Regions from separate parts of the Eubacterium sp. AB3007 genome, predicted to be linked through region 1. Evidence: riboswitches for the same ligand, from Rfam matches in the RefSeq annotation. Region 1 holds a riboswitch; the other holds the start of a gene.
The links. A riboswitch is a leader RNA that binds a small molecule or an ion and turns the genes downstream of it on or off. The one in region 1 is predicted to bind cobalamin.
Positions count from the first base shown of each region.

Region 2: it holds a riboswitch for cobalamin, as region 1 does, so the genes downstream of both, P156_RS0108955 (hypothetical protein) here and P156_RS0104450 (hypothetical protein) in region 1, are expected to answer to the same signal.

Region 1 covers NZ_JIAD01000001.1:883,542-888,589, forward strand. Annotated here, with positions in the region: gene P156_RS0104450 (hypothetical protein) at 1-2,448, opposite strand, end outside; cobalamin riboswitch at 2,621-2,803, opposite strand; gene aroQ (type II 3-dehydroquinate dehydratase) at 2,821-3,252, opposite strand; gene P156_RS11565 (shikimate kinase) at 3,252-4,442, opposite strand; gene P156_RS0104465 (chorismate mutase) at 4,463-4,723, opposite strand; gene P156_RS0104470 (prephenate dehydratase domain-containing protein) at 4,725-5,048, opposite strand, start outside.
Region 2 covers NZ_JIAD01000001.1:1,887,035-1,892,082, reverse strand. Annotated here, with positions in the region: gene ilvB (biosynthetic-type acetolactate synthase large subunit) at 1-1,133, opposite strand, end outside; gene P156_RS0108955 (hypothetical protein) at 1,576-1,866, opposite strand; cobalamin riboswitch at 1,957-2,174, opposite strand; gene P156_RS12280 (hypothetical protein) at 2,211-3,398, opposite strand; gene P156_RS0108940 (hypothetical protein) at 3,938-4,765, opposite strand; gene P156_RS0108935 (hypothetical protein) at 4,827-5,048, opposite strand, start outside.

The DNA.
Region 1 (5,048 bases):
GTTCGCCGAATACAGCATTCCCTTCAGTTTCATTGTAAACCGTTCCCCAGCCTTAACCGTCTTCTCTGGCTCCTCAAAGAACACGTAAGCATTGCCCGGGTTGGTCTTGTAATACACGTACAGATCAACGCGATCCCCATCCTTCAGTGGCAGTTTCCTGACATCCATGTTCCTGGCGGAGTAGCCGGTCCCGTTGATGCGGTAGGTCAGTCCGTATTCCATACCATCCTTGCCAAACAGTTTTCCTACCGGACTGAGCATGCCATTGAGTCCCTCTGAGAAATACTTATGTGCCGTGTGGCCCTTCTCATCCGTATAGAGGTTGGCTTCGTCAAAATCTTCATAGAGCTCACGATGAGCCGCCACCATAGCATCTACCATGGTGACGCGGTTCTTCGCTCCGGACACCCTATCCTTTCCGTAGCCGGCACCGCTCTCATTGGTGAGCTCCAGTTCCATTTTCTTTGGCGGCTGGTTCGGCTCCATGTGCGCGAATACCGTGACCTTGGCGGTTTCCGGAACTTCCTTCTCATCATACGCGGTATCAAACGCCTTGCGTAGCTTTTTCTCTGCATCTCCCGGTGTGGCCTTATCGACCTCGGTTCCTTGGGCGATCTCCTTGTACTCATCAATGATGCTCTGGATCTCTGCGATGGTTCCCTCTTCAAACTGGCCCGGCTCTTTGCCTTCTTTCATCAGCGCCAGTTCCTCCTCTGCTTCCTGGATCTTCATCTCAAGGAGTGTCTTGTTCGTCGCGCTGGGTTTGCTAGCCGGGGTAGTGGTCACATCAAGGATCTCCGGATCTTTGTTTCCTGCCGTATAGAACCACTTACATTCCAAATAGTTCTCCGACTGAACGACGAACTGTACTCGTTCTTTCTCCTTCAGCACATATGCCCCATCCTCCTCGGCTTCCATGGGGCTGTCCGCATTCCCATCGAAGAAGGCCTGAACAGTCTTGTTCTTCATCTCAGGATACCCTAAGGGAACCTCACACAGGGGCTTGACGCGGTAGGTCCTAGGTTTGCGGATCGCCACCACGGCCTCGTAATCGCGCTGATCCGGAATGACACGTGCCGTCTGGGCCAGATAGCCATCTGCCGTCACCGAACAGTTGGTGTAGACGCCGTGCCAGACACTGTACTTGCCATCCTCTGGCTGAATATCATTTATCTTGCCTACAGAGACTTTGAGCTCTGCCTGGGGAACTGGTTCCCCAGTCTCCTCATCGATGATCTTGACCGTCATCAGGTCCTTACAGTCCTTCTCCGGGACAACGGGGATCTCGTAGGTCTCACTCACTGTCTTCGGCACAAAGCTGCCTGTATAGCTGCGGCCTTCTACCTGGTTTCCTGTATAATACCCAGAGGCCGCAGTCGTCGTCGCCTTAACCGTATACTTGGTCCCGGGCGTCAACTTGTATTTTCCATCCTGATCCGGTTTCACTTCTCCGGTCTTTTTTCTGGAAATCTTCCAGGTGACCTTGATCTCTACGCCCTCGGTCACGACTTCACCGGTGCGCACATCCACTGCCTGGATGCTCGCCGCGGACTCTGCCGGGCTGGCGGACAGATACAGGGTGAACGCCTGTGAGGCCAGAGGCTCCGCAGTCCCAGCATCGATCGCCTCGTCCTTTTCGGTCGGCTTATACAGAGACAGAGTTGCCTCTACCTTGGTGTCTTCCTTGAGTTCTTCCAGAGAGAAACTGCTGCCCGAGGACTTTGCGCCACCAAACAGCGTCTCATCCGAGAACGTCCATCCGCTTTTGAAGATGCCATTCTCCGGCTGCTTAAGCTTCAAGGCCTCTACCTTCTCGCCCTTGTCGTTGTAAGCAGATACCAGATAGCCATCTCCCGACAGCGTAGCATCGCCCTCGTCCGCAAAGATCCCTTCCGCAACGTAATGCTGCTGGATGTATTTTGCTGCTTCCAGTTTCTTAGAAGGACGCTGTATGCCATCACTCACCTTGCTCAATCCTGCAGATTTGATGGTCACCTTGTGATCATACCAGGTATCTCTGCCGTCTCTATAGGCATGCGCCGCGACCTGGATCTCTTCGTCCAGCGCCCGCACCGGTACAGGCCAGAATGTGAAATGCCCATCCTCATCAGCATAGTAAAGAAGATCGTCTGCATTTGCAGACGCTGCTTTCTTGGCCGATCCAAGGTACAGGCGGTTGAACCCGCTCCCTGAGAGGGACAGCACCGCACTCATAATACCATCCTGCACATACAGGGTACATTTTGAAAACTTGAACATTCCGCTGTCCGTGGTGGCCACCGCACTATACGTACCATCCTCCAGCACCTGCGCCGGTGCCGCAGTGGCTTCCTGTATCCCTTCTGTCTCACTGCCATCTGCCGCAAACGAGACCGATGGCACCATCATGGTCACCACCAACATGACAGACAACATGATTACTGTCAGTCTACTTCCGATTTTCTTCAATTAAAAACCTCCTTTGCATCTCATATGCAACGGAGGCCCATATAAAACCGTTCGATCACACAGATTTCCTGTAAGCAACATTACGTAAACATCGGACTCGCCTGCCTAAGCCAGTACCTTCATTATGCCAAGGTGTGTCCTCTCTCGATCTATACATATAGTCATCCGCTACATATATAAATAATCTTTGTGCAGGTCTTCTGGCTCATGACGATACGGCCCCTCGCCTTCACAGCAGACAAAGCCATTGGCATAGTGAAGGACCCAAATCAATTACAGCGTCGGGAACGCACAGGACTTTCACCTGTTTCCCTCTTAGCTCTCTTGCGAGAGAACACAAAAATTGAAACAAACATCACTATTTATATCATATTATTGATGTCTTGTCAATATCTTCAGTGCCTCGATATACCCATCCAGCCCCATGCCCTTCACCGTGGCGATGCAGGCTCTGCGGATATACGACCGCTTGCGGAACGTCTCCCGTTTGTCCGGGTCGGAGATGTGCACCTCCACCACGGGAAGTCCTACTGTCTTCACCGCATCCAAAAGCGCGATGCTGGTGTGAGTGTAGGCCCCCGGGTTGATCACAATCCCGTCGCAAGTGCTGTAGGCCCGTTGGATTGCATCGACCAGATCCCCCTCGTGGTTGGACTGGTAGAACTCCACGATCTCCACGTCCAGCGCCTCTGCAGCCCCTTCCATGTAATGGATCAGATCCTCGTAGGTCTTGCTCCCGTAGATTTCCGGTTCCCGAATCCCGAGCATATTCAGATTGGGACCGTTGATGACCATGACACGCATCATTTCATCTCCTGGTTATTATCGATAAAATAGTCGCTCCACGACTCGTAGAGATCCTTCCGCTCGTCGTACAGCTGCTGCACCGGTGTGGAGATGGAGAGCGGTCTTCCGTCTGTCTCCAGCTTGTCCAGATCCCGCTTGATCCAGACCACCCGTCCGTTCTGGCGGATAATGTTGTAGTTACGCTTGGTCTTCACCACACCACCACCGGTGGCGATCACCACGCCGGTCCGCTTGCAGGCCTTCTCCAGTTCCTCTGTCTCGATCTTCCGGAAGTAGGCCTCCCCCTTCTGGGCAAAGATCTCTGCAACCGACATGCCTTCCCGTTCTTCCACCATGTCGTCCACGTCCAGGAATTCCCTTCCCTGGGCCTTGGCCATCTTACGTCCCAGCATGGTCTTGCCGGCTCCCGGCATACCGATCAGGATCATGTTCTGCATCTCCGCCCGCAAGGCTTCTGCTACCTCCAGTATCTCGTCCTTGTCAATGTCCGTCCCCTGGAAGAGCTCGCTTGACTCCCAGGCTTGCGCGACCAGCATGTCAAGGCCGCTGGCACAGGGGATCCCCCGAGCCTCTGCGTCCAGGATCAGAAGCGTCCGCGCCGGATTGTAGATCACATCCACAACGCCCTTCAGTTCGTCGAACTGCCCCAGATCCACCAGCTTCCGCAGGTTGTCCGGGTACATGCCCACCGGTGTCGCGTTGACCAGGATCGTAGCATCGTGGTGACGGCCGATGTTGTTGTAGTTCTCCTCTGTGTTGCGGGAGATGACGACGATCTCCTTGGCACCGAGATCCTCCAGCACACACTGGATCGTCCTGGACGCTCCTCCGCTTCCGAAGATCAGACACTTCTGACCACCGGGGTAGATCTTGTTCTTCTCCATCAGATAGCGAAATCCCAGATAATCGGTGTTGCAGCCGTACAGCGTGCCATCCTCCCGCTTCACCACTGTGTTCACCGCTCCGATCCTGTGTGCGGTATTGCTGATCTCGTCACACATCCCCGATACGATGGTCTTGTACGGTATCGTCACATTAAACCCCTGGTACTCCTCGGAATGCAACAGGGAGGGCAGTTCCTCTTCCGTCACTTCCAGCAGATCATACTCATAATCCCCGAACATCTTATGGATCATCGGGGAATAACTGTGGGAAAGGTGTTCCCCGATCAGACCATACTTAGCCATGTTCTCCTCCTAAGTTAGTTCTACACGATTTCCTTCTGATGAGCTCGGCTCATCTTCATAATTACATTATATAACAATTCTATATATTTTTCCATATCCTTATCAACAAGTCCCCTGACCTGATCGATCTTCTCCAGTTCCCGGCCAGTATCCATCACGGGCAGGTTGTTTGCCTGCTTGTATCTGGCGATCCCTTCGCAGGTCCGCATGCGCTGCTGAAACAGTGAGACGATCTCCCTGTCGATCCTGTCGATCTCAGCTCTGTAGTCCTTCAATTCCATGTCATACCTCGCTGTAGCTTCCAAGATAACGGAACTCCGCAGACAGTTCCTGGATCTGGTTCATCAGACGAATAAACTTTTCTGAGTACGCCTCCGCATCGATATCAAAATAGAAGCGGTACACAAAATCCCGACTGCCGATGGGCCTTGACTCCAGTTTGGAAATGTTGATCCCCAGCGCATTGAAACTGGAAAGCACATTGTACAGCGCCCCCGGACGATGTGCCACGGACAGCATCATCGAGGTCTTGTTGGCCCCCGGGTAGATCTCCAGATCCTTGCTAATACAAATGAACCTGGTGTAGTTGTTTTCGCTATCCTGTAC
Region 2 (5,048 bases), 1.0 Mb from region 1:
TCCTCCATCCGACCGGACAGTTCCTGTACCAGATAGTTGGGGTTCACTAGCTTGTCGCTGAACACGCGGGTGTCCACCGTACCGTGTTTGATGGAGTTCAACTCCCCCAGCCACTCCCGGGTGTCGATGTGGATATCCTCCTCTGCCAGCTGGTTGAAGATGTCCTTCACGTCGCCCACCAGAGGAATGGTGGGACCCAGCCGCTTGCCGATCTCCGCCGTATCGATGTCGATGTGGATGATCTTCGCCTGGCGCTCCAGATTACCGGGCTTGGCCACTGCCCGATCCGCAATACGCGCCCCCACGATGATCAGCAGGTCGCTGTTTACCACCGCCTTGTTCGCGTATGGCTTGCCGTTGTTTCCCAGCATGCCGAAATAGAGCGGATGCTTCTTCGGCATCACGCCCATCCCCATCATGGTGTGCACCAGCGGGATGCTGTATTTCTCACAGAAAGCCCTCACCTGCTCCTCGCCATCCCCCAGGATGACGCCGCCTCCTGCACAAAGCAGTGGACGGGTGGCTTTGTTGATGGCCGCGATGACCTTCCGCATCTGCTGTTTGTTGCCCTTGTTTCCGGGGGGCTTGTACCCGCGGATACTCACCTCGATCTCCTCGTAGTTGAACTCCCTCTTCAGGGGCGCCATCTGGATGTCGATGGGCACATCGATCAGCACTGGTCCCTTCCTGCCAGTGGAGGCGATATAGAATGCCTCCTTAAAGATACGCGGGATGTCGTTCACGTTCTTCACCAGGTAACGGTACTTGGTGAAAGACTCCGTAGCGCCTGTGATATCGGCTTCCTGGAACACATCCCTTCCCAGAAGATCGCTGGAAACCTGTCCCGTGATGGCTACCACCGGAATACTGTCCGCATAGCAGGTGGCCAGAGCCGTGATCAGGTTGGTCGCCCCGGGACCGGATGTCGTCACACAGACCGCCGGCTTGCGGGAGACCCTGGCCCATCCGCTGGCCGCGTGTCCCGCTGACTGTTCTTCCCTAACCAGTACATGCTCGATCGAAGAATCATAGAGCCCGTCGTAGAACGGCGCGATCGCCACTCCCGGATACCCGTAGATGGTGGTGATCCCTTCTGCCTCCAGGCATTTCACCATAGCTTCTGCACCAGTCAATATACTCACCTCGTTTACTTATAGTCTATTCGTTTATTGTATCAAATCTGGTCTGCAAAGTCTATATCAGCAAGTAGATTTCCTCCACGAAAAAGGTGCTGTCTCAAAATGAGGCAGTTCCAGAGTGTAGACAAGTCTAATCCACCCGACTGCAGTCCTCTCCTGGAAACCGGTGGATAGAAAACAAACCCTTGCCTTCTCACACTTCAACATTTTCCTTGGGAGAATTCAATTCGGGTATTCTGAAGGAAAGCAAAAAAAATATTCCTTCAGATGGCTTGTTTCAGGTAATCTGAAGGAATCCAACCGCTCGGATATTCCAAATATTAGGATTTTTCTTCCAAAGAATATTTTTTTGCCATTCCTTCAGAATGGACCACCCCAACAAAACGAAGGAAATTCCAGGCGTGACAAAACTTCTGACGCGTTTTCACATCACGCCTTACTCCTCCGGCCAGTAGATGCAGTACGCCTCGTAGTTCTCTCCCATGTACACCCACACGCTGTCTCCCATGTCGATCTTCTCGTCGAACACCTTGTTTGGGACCAGCAGCTTCAGGTAGGTGCGTTTCATGCCCTTCAGGTTCTCCTCGGTAGCCTCCGGGTCATTATGAAAAGCCTCCAGTTTCTTCTTCAGGTCGGGGATGCCTGTCTCCTTCCCAAAGTTGTCGGCAAACTGCTCGCAGGTGGCATAGACTACATTGTCGGGATTCTTAAACCAGTTAACGTTCATTGGGACTCCTTTCTTACCTTCACCGCTCTACCTCCGAGAGAATGAAAAAAAGCCGCAGCAACACTGCTACGACCGTTATTTCTCGTATCTTTCAAACCCATCTCCCATCATAGGTCTTCTGGCTCGTACAGCCGGGCCTTCCTCAGCCCACACCGCCTCCCGCCTTCTCAGGTTTCCCCAATGACCGGCTTTCGCCATGGGAAGCGACTCCTATACTCACAGCACCGTGATATGCCCGGGATTCCCACCCGGTTCCCTCAGCCCCGCCGCCATACGCCTGCGAGGCCATGATAGAGCATGACTATTCAACTACATATCCAGTATACACCTGATCAGTTTCGGATTCAACGGGGAATTTCAGGCAACCCGTGGCGGCCGGCCGCGCAAGCAAGGCTTTGTGCACAGCGCCAGAACACGCAGGCAGTAAACACGATCCCCATGAGTCCCATCAGCGGATAGAATACGCTGATAAGGTTGCCGAAGTTGAAGATCCCGATGGTGGTCGCAATGACGGTGGCGATCACCGCAGTCAGGTTCCTGTGGGCAGCAACCACAGCTACATTGCCGGACACCGTCTTCACGATGACAAAGAGTGCTGTCGCCGCGGAGGAGTAGATCCCCAGCGCCAGCGTCACGGAGAAGAACGCACCAAGCACCGGCGAGATCCGCACGGCGAGGTAGAGCGTAGGAATATCCAGCGCTGCCACGTTTCCCGCATTCAGCAGGATCGCCGTACTGGTGATGGCGACGATGGCTACCAGGGCCAGCACCCCCAGGCCTGTACCCAGGTATACTTCGCGCCGGGACCGGGCCGACATTCCCAGCTCCGTGTAGTACACACTGCCGCACACAAAGTTCAGGGACACGTAGAGGATCGCGCTGGCAAGCCACCAGTTGGTGTTCTGTTTCCCGGCTAGCGCCCCCTGCCACTGCGCCACATCGCCAAAGTTCCCATAGTCCCGCAGGATGGTCACCGTACCCACCACCAGCGTGAACAAGATGATCACCGGACCGATCAATGCCACCACGCTGGTGAGCCTCTCAAACCCCCCGAAGTACGTGAGCAGCACCAGCGCCGCCATGATCAGCACGCCGGCAGTGTGTGGAAGACCATAATACTCCTCCAGCGTCGCCCCGGCTCCGGAAAGCAGGATGCTGAATGGGATCACCTGCACGCAAGGCACGACCCAGTTGTAAGCCGCTCCCAGCCGCCTACCACAGAAGTAATGGTAGTGGCGGAAGGCAGCCCCACGCGCCTGGCCGCCCTGGGTAGTCCCGGCATCCGGCGCCCCAACGCATTCAGTCGTAATGGCCCGGTGGTCAAACGCCACGGTGGTCAGGGTAAACCCCATGACCGTGAAGCCGATCAGCAGCACCAGCAACACCAGGAAACTCTGGTATCCATAGCTGGTGACGAATTGCAGGATCTCCTGACCCGTTGCAAACCCGCTGCCGATGACCCAAGCGGTGAATGCGCCCGCGAACCGCAGGGTACGCACCGCCGACCCTTCTTCTCTTTCTCTCTCAGCCAAAGCCTTCCTCCTTCAATACAAGCCTTATTTTCATTATAGTTGGAATCTGAAGCAACGTCAATCATACGGCGGCGGGCACAAAGCTTTTGCTGCGCCATCGAAAGTATACAATATATCTGCCGAAAAACGCTTGACTTTTCTGAAAATTCGATGTATTATTTAGCCAGATAAAGCGATAGAGTAAACAGCGCCACATGATGCAGATCCATTGACATCAGGGCGAACATAGATGAAGGTATATGAGTTTAGAGATCGCTTGCGAATAAGCTACATCCGAGAGGATGTGGAGAGAGAAGGAGGGTGAGTCCTAAGACTGTGAAGAGAGAAAACGGAATAAGATGAAGTACCGATGTGTTGTCTGGTCCAGGCTATCGTAGAAGTCAAGGATTTGTGTCAAAGTGGAAGGTATTCCCCCTCGGAAGTAGTGAGGGGTTCACATATAAGGCTTTGGACAAAATCAGAACATGTCGGTACTTCCCTTTTTTGTTCAATAAGAATGGTGATCATTCTTTTTTTTGTGCCGAAACAGACCCCGGCGGTCACTCCCCGTCGATCACCATATAGTATACATCCTCATTCGGCAGCGGCCTCCCGCCGAGGATGTGCTCCAGCATGGGCCGTGGCATGATATAGAATTTGGCGTTCTCACAGGGGCCGAACTCGTTATAACGTTCAGCCAGCGCCACCGCCAGTTCCTCCCCCCAGGTGATACGGGCGCGCTTCTTCTCACGGGCTATCTCCGCGCTATAGAGCTGATCCTCGCAAAGGATCCAGATCTGCCGGATCACTCCGTAATTCTGTTCCTTCACCCCAAAGAAAGGCTCCACCTCTTCCGGCATCAGCGCATCCTCCTCCAGCAGGAAGGACTCCTCGGTGTAGAGCGTCACACAGCGATCGGTCGTGATTTCCCAGCCGTACTCCAACAGCGCCGGCCGATCCAGCGACCAGTGGTCCCTGGGAAGATCCGGTGCCACCTGCCCGCTGACACTGGCCATGGTTTTGTCCACCGACTCCCAGCGCTCCACGGTGTTCTGCACCTTGCCGGAGATCCGGGACAACGCCTTCCCCCTGGGAAGCCCCGCCTCTACCAGCTCCTTCAGGCTGATCTCCACCCTGTCATACCGGTACAGAAACTCCAGGTCCACCTCGCTCTCCTGTGTGTGGACCGCGGTGACCAGACACTTGTACCGAAGCAGTCCCTCGCCGCCCAGCACTGCGATGTAGACGATATCGTCCCGTCCCATCTCCTGCGCCTGCGGCAGCGTCACGGAGAAATTCCGCGCTTCCAGATACGCCCCGTAGATATCAAATCGATTCGGGTCAAGCACCATGACCCATCGTGTTGCGTTGTGTTTCTTTGCAGCCATGTTTCCCCCTGCCTTTCCCTGGACGAGGCCCTTGCCCGGGCGCCTCCCCACTCTCTTTTCTTTACAGATTCAGCAGATCCGCCAGTCCTGCCACCTCGTACATGAGGCCGCCGGTCAGCGCGTTCACCGTGGAATCGTTCAGCTCATCGATCTTCCAGGTATCTCCGTCCTTTGTCAGCGATACCGTCACGTCTGTCCTCTTGTCCTTCCCCTGTTTCTTTGCTTTGTCCAGAGCCGGCCCCAGCCGCTCGACAAAGTCTTCCTTCAGGTCCTCCACCAGTGC